One region of the Nonomuraea sp. NPDC050536 genome, then DNA from elsewhere that is predicted to be linked to it. Evidence: riboswitches for the same ligand, from Rfam matches in the RefSeq annotation. Region 1 holds a riboswitch; the other holds the start of a gene.
What was found. A riboswitch is a leader RNA that binds a small molecule or an ion and turns the genes downstream of it on or off. The one in region 1 is predicted to bind thiamine pyrophosphate.
Positions count from the first base shown of each region.

Region 2: another riboswitch for thiamine pyrophosphate. It lies ahead of ACIBHX_RS42335 (purine-cytosine permease family protein); the one in region 1 lies ahead of thiC (phosphomethylpyrimidine synthase ThiC).

Region 1 covers NZ_JBITHD010000019.1:120,488-123,578, forward strand. The annotation lists gene ACIBHX_RS39840 (S8 family peptidase) at 1-241, opposite strand, end outside; gene thiC (phosphomethylpyrimidine synthase ThiC) at 341-1,906, opposite strand; TPP riboswitch at 1,899-2,012, opposite strand; gene ACIBHX_RS39850 (PucR family transcriptional regulator) at 2,127-3,091, opposite strand, start outside.
Region 2 covers NZ_JBITHD010000022.1:78,091-81,181, reverse strand. The annotation lists gene ACIBHX_RS42340 (methylated-DNA--[protein]-cysteine S-methyltransferase) at 1-172, shown strand, start outside; gene ACIBHX_RS42335 (purine-cytosine permease family protein) at 138-1,451, opposite strand; TPP riboswitch at 1,441-1,554, opposite strand; gene ACIBHX_RS42330 (rhodanese-like domain-containing protein) at 1,633-1,956, opposite strand; gene ACIBHX_RS42325 (Fpg/Nei family DNA glycosylase) at 1,964-2,842, opposite strand; gene ACIBHX_RS42320 (TenA family protein) at 2,883-3,091, opposite strand, start outside.

The DNA of each region.
Region 1 (3,091 bases):
CGGCGAGTTCGGCGGCCTGCGCCGCCGACATCCTCGCGGCGTAGCCCTTGACTGCGCTTGTGTAGACGTGGTCGACGTGGCCGCCGTGCCTGGCCGTGAGGTCGGCGGGGCTGCCGTCCTTCAGCGTGACGAGGTAGCTGCCGGGGACCGGGTAGGCGGCCTCGATCACCGTGCCGTGCGGCGGTGGTGGCGTGGGAGTGAGGGCGAGCGCCGCGAGCGCGGCGCATAACAGGTGCGGCATGGCCTTCTCCTGACAGGCGGGTTGACAAACCCGACCTAAACCCAAGATCTCCGGCAGTGGTGTCACAACCACGCCACTGGCGCGTCTGCGCCACCCGCCTCAGTCGATGGGGGTGATGGGGAGGTCGTGGCTGATCCGCATGGAGCAGAACTTCGGGCCGCACATCGAGCAGAAGTGGGCCGTCTTGGCGGGCGCCGCGGGCAGGGTCTCGTCGTGGTAGGCACGGGCGGTGTCCGGGTCGAGCGCGAGGTTGAACTGGTCCTCCCAGCGGAACTCGAAGCGCGCGCCGGACAGCGCGTCGTCCCACGTCTGCGCCAGCGGGTGTCCCTTGGCCAGGTCGGCGGCGTGGGCGGCGATCTTGTAGGTGATCACGCCGGTCTTGACGTCGTCCTTGCCCGGCAGGCCCAGGTGTTCCTTGGGAGTGACGTAGCAGAGCATGGCCGTGCCGTACCAGCCGATCATGGCGGCGCCGATGCCGGAGGTGATGTGGTCGTAGCCGGGGGCGATGTCGGTCACGAGGGGGCCGAGGGTGTAGAAGGGGGCGTCGTCGCAGAGCTCGCGCTGCAGGTCGACGTTCTCCTTGATCTTGTGCATGGGTACGTGGCCGGGGCCCTCGATCATGACCTGGACGTCGTGGGCGCGCGCGAGCCCGCTGAGCTCGCCGAGAGTGCGCAGCTCGGCGAACTGGGCCTCGTCGTTGGCGTCGGCGATCGAGCCGGGGCGCAGCCCGTCACCCAGGGAGAAGGCCACGTCGTAGGAGGCGAGCAGCTCGCACATCTCCTCGAAATGCTCGTACAGGAAGCTCTCCCGGTGGTGCGCCAGGCACCAGGCGGCCATGATCGCGCCGCCGCGCGAGACGATGCCGGTCTTGCGCCCGGCGGTGAGGGGCACGTGGGCCAGCCGTACCCCCGCGTGCACGGTGACGTAGTCGACGCCCTGCTCGCACTGCTCGACGAGGGTGTCGCGGTAGATCTCCCACGACAGCTCCTCCGGGCGCCCGTCGACCTTCTCCAGCGCCTGGTAGATCGGGACGGTGCCGATCGGCACCGGTGAGTTGCGGATGATCCACTCGCGGGTGGTGTGGATGTCGCGGCCGGTGGACAGGTCCATGACGGTGTCGGCGCCCCAGCGGGTGGCCCAGGTCATCTTCTCCACCTCCTCCTGGATGGAGGAGGTGACCGCGGAGTTGCCGATGTTGGCGTTGATCTTCACGAGGAAGTTGCGGCCGATGATCATGGGCTCGGATTCGGGGTGGTTGACGTTGGCCGGGATGATCGCCCTGCCCGCCGCCACCTCGGTGCGGACGAACTCGGGCGTGACGCCCTCGCGGACCGCGACGAACTCCATCTCCTTGGTGATCTGGCCGCGCCTGGCGTAGGCGAGCTGGGTCACCGGCGCCCCGGTGGCGCGCAGCGGGTGCCGCCGCTCGCCCTGGAGCCCGGCCGGCACGGGCCTTCCTCCGTAGCGCGCGACGTCGCTCCGGTCGAGGATCCACCCCTCGCGCAGCGGCGCCAGGCCCCGGGCGACGTCGACCTGCACGTCCGGGTCGGTGTAGGGCCCGGACGTGTCGTAGAGCGTGACGCTCGTGCCGTCGGACAGGTGCACCAGCCGCATCGGCACGCGAAGATCACCAGAGTAGATCTTGGAAAAGCACGCGTCGCTCATCGCGGAAACTCCCTTCGCCGGCATTACCCGGAGCAGGTTCTGGCGGTCGGCGGCTGATGTAGCCGTCCTCTCAGCCCGGTCACACCGGGCTCCCGCGTTCGGTCGGCGCCCACCGTAACCCGGAACACCCGGGTCCGCGCAAGGGGCGGCGCGTATGCCGTCCGGCAGATTTCAGCGGAGCCACGGACTGGTCACCTGGTCCGACCTGCCATGACCGGAGCTAGGAGGGGGAGGTGCTGACGCGGCAGGCCAGGTGGAGGGCGAGGCGGGTGTCCGCGTCGGCGAGGTCGACGCCGAGGAGGCTCTCGATCCTGGCGACCCGCCGGGCGATGGTGTTGCGGTGGACGCCCAGCACGGCCGCGGCCTCGATCAGGGAGGACTCGGCGTCCAGGTAGACCGTGAGCGTTTCGACCAGTTCGGGCGAGAGGGTGGCCAGGAGCGATCTGGCCGCGGGCACGAAGGTGTCGGTGCGGGTCCAGGCGAGCAGGAGCTGGGCCAGCCCGAGCCGGTCCACGTGCAGGAACCTGCCCGTCTCCGCCCGGGACCCGGCCAGGCGGGCGGCGTCGCGGGCCTCCGACAGGGTGCGGGCGATGCCGCCGGGGCCCGGGTGCGGCCTGGCCATGCCGACGAGCAGGTCCAGGTCGGCCAGGTGGCGCTGCGCCTGCCGTACCCCGGCGGCGAGCCGATCGACGGCGTCGGTGCCGGGCTCGGCGGTGGTGGTCACCCACGCCACCCAGCCGCCGTCCTCGGCGACCACGACCGCCTCGATCCCCTCCGCGGCCAGGGCGGAGACGATGTCGCTCGTGGAGGTCACCACGTCGACGGGCCGGCTGGCGCCGAAGCGGATGCCGGTGTGCCAGCCGTCCAGCGCCCAGCCCGCCTCGGCCGCGCGCCTGCGCAGCGACGGGCCCGCGTCGTCGCCCGACTGGAGCAGCTCGCCGAGCAGGCCGGAACGGCGGCGGGCGTCGCGCTCCAGCTCGACCCTGCGCAGCGCGAGCGAGCGTTGCGCGGCTCCCGCGGCCACGGCCAGGACCTCCTCGTCGCCCGCCGTACCGGGGCTGACCAGCCAGAGCTCGGCGCTGCGGCCGTCGGGGGCGAGCACGGGCACGGCCACGCCGCCGCCCGCCAGCCGCTGGCGCACCGGCAGCGCGACCCTGACCTGCGCCGTCACCGCGGGGCCGAGCA
Region 2 (3,091 bases), on a different contig from region 1:
GCCGCGCGCGCTGCGCGCGGTCGGCAACGCGGTCAACGCCAACCCCGTGTGCGTGATCGTGCCGTCGCACCGCGTCGTGCGTGAGGGCGGCGAGCTCGGCGACTACCCCGGGGGCGCGGCCGCCAAGCGCCACCTGCTCAACGTCGAAGCCCGCGCCTTGGCAGGCCGATAGCCAGCGTCACCAGCGCTGCCACCAGCGCCGCGCCGAGCGCGCCGTTCATCCACGGCTGCCTGATCGCATCGCGCATGGGCTGCCAGAAGGCGTCCCATGCCTCGACGGTCGGCGTGGACGTGGTCAGCCAGTAGGCGACGAACCCCAGCGCCCAGGGGATCAGCATGGACCAGCGGGCGGGCGCCTCCTCGGAGGTGTCCCAGTTCCTGGCCCCACCGAGCAGGAAGTAGTCGACGGCCAGCACGGCGAACATCGGCACGAACACCGCCCCGATCACGCCGAGGAAGGCGCCGTAGGAGTTCACGTCCACCAGCAGGGCGATCCCGACGGTGATCACGCCGATCGTGCCGGAGAGAATGCGCCGGTCGATCCGAGGCAGCAGGTTCTGCAGCGACATGGTCGTGGAGTAGTTGTTGGCGAAGGACTGGTCGGTCTCGCGCAGGATCAGGATCGAGAAGAACAGCACTCCCAGCGGCGCCGCGATGAACGGTGTGAACCCCTCGCCCATCGCCACCGCGTAGATCCCCAGCCCCAGGCAGGCGACCTGGGCGATGCTGTAACCGCCGACCACGCCGGTGAAGGCGGCTCCGCTGGAGCGCGAGTGCCGGGCGAAGTCGGCCGCCATCGGCACCCACGACACCGACAGCGCGATCACGTAGTCCACGGCGGGCGCGAACGCCGTCCAGGATCCCCCGCTCTGCGGAGGGGCCTCCCGCAGGAACGCCACGGCGAACCAGACGAGCGAGACGATCACTCCGATAGTGACGTAGCGCCGCAGGATCCTGACCGCTCCCAGCGGCCAGATGGTTAGCGCGGTCGTGAGCGCCCCCGCCGCGATCACCAGCAGCCAGTACGGCACGGCCGCCCCGAACACGGCCTGGGCGGAAGTGGCGATCACCCAGAGCTCGAAGGCGCCCCAGCCGAGCATCTGCACGATGTTCAGCGCCGTGGGCAGGTAGGAGAGCCTGGCTCCGAACAGGCCGCGGAGCAGGACCATCGCCGGCCGCCCCGTCTGGGTGCCGGGGATCGCGGACAGGCCCACCATGGCCGATCCGATCAGGCTCCCGACGACCGCCGCGACCAGCGCAGCGGGCACCGAGAGCCGCAGGCCCTTGATCGGTTCGAGGAGCAGCAGCGCTCCTGAGAAGCCCAGGAGGCTGACGCCGAGGTTGGCCCACAGCGCCCCCTGGTCGAGCACGCCGAGGGTCTTGGGCGGCGGAGCGCCCTCGAGGGTCAGCGGAACTTCGGCATGCTTCGCATCATCGACGACGTCCGTCATCGCACTCTCCCTACGCCGGCATTACCCGGACAGGTTCATGCGGTCGGCAGCAGCGGTATCTGCCCTCTCAGCCTGGTTGCCCCAAGCTCCCGCGGTTCAGCTGTGATCGCCCGCCGGTTTGTCCTGGCGTGCGCCCCTATGATGCACCATTCCCCCTCGGGCAACTACCCCCCGGGGAGAGCTAGGCCACGAAGGGCGGCTGACCGGACTCGCTGACCATCTGCTTGCCGGAGGCCTCCCAGGACTGCATGCCGCCGCCCACGTTGACGGCCTCGTGCCCGAGCTGGGTCAGCCACGCCGCGACCTGGAACGAGCGGCCGCCCACCCGGCACACCACGTAAACGGTGCGGTCGGCGGGGACCTCGTCCACCCTGCCCTGGATCTCGGACATCGGGATGTGCACGGCCTCGGGCGCGTGTCCCGCCACCCATTCCTCCTGCTCGCGCACGTCGAGTAGGTAGCCGTCGGCCGGGAAGTCGCCGGCTTCGATCTCGGGAACCGTCATGCTTCCATCATTTCAGCAGCTTGGACATGCGGCGGTCGGCCAGCGGCTTCCCACCGGTCTGGCAGGTCGGGCAGTACTGCAGCGAGGAGTCGGCGAACGACACCTCGCGGATCGTGTCGCCGCACACGTCGCACGGCTGCCCGGCCCTGTTGTGCACGCGCAGCCCGGACTTCTTCTCGGCCTTGAGGTCCTTGGCCGCCAGCCCGTGCGCCCGCTCGACGGCGTCCCTGAGCGTGGTCACGATGGCCTCGTGCAGGTCGGCGACCTGTGCGTCGGTCAGCGAGGACGCGATCTTGAACGGCGACATCTTCGCCGCGTGCAGCACCTCGTCGGAGTAGGCGTTGCCGATCCCCGCGATCACCTTCTGGTCGCGCAGCAACCCCTTGATCTGCGTACGGCTACCGCCCAAGATCCCCTTGAGCACCTCGACCGTGAACGCCTCGCCCAGCGGGTCGGGCCCGAGCGTGGCGATGCCGGGCACCTCATGCGGATCCTTGGTGACATAGACGGCCAGCCGTTTCTGCGTGCCCGCCTCGGTCAGCTCGAACCCCGGCGCCAGGCCCAGCTCGTTCGGCGACAGCCGTACCCGGACCGCGAGAGGACCCTTGCCGGGGCGGACCGGCTTGGCGCCGGACAGATCCTCCCTCCAACGCAGCCAGCCCGCCCTGGCCAGGTGGAAGATCAGGTGCAGCCCGTCACAGTCCAGGTCGAGGAACTTGCCGTGCCTGGACACGGCGGTGAGCGTCAGGCCGCTCAGCGCGCTGACCGGCGGATCGAAGGTCTTCAGCGCCTGGAAGGCCACCACGTCGACGCCGAGGATCGAGTGGCCGACGGCCCGCTCGCGCAGGAAGTCGGTGAGCGATGCCACTTCGGGAAGTTCCGGCATGCCACCAGGGTAAGGGCACTGTCCACAGGCTGTGGACGGGTTAGGGCACGTCCCAGAACGCCAGCTCGTGCGCCATGCCCTGGGTGAACAGCTCCCTGGCCCGTCCCTGATCGGGGGCGGCCTCGTCGATCATCTGGGCGATGCGCTCGGCCAGCGTCGCGAACCCCGGGTCGGCGTAGGTGTCCACCCAGGCCCGGTAGCGCGACTCGGCCGGCGGGTTCTCGGCCAGCTTCCTGCCGAGCATCGAGT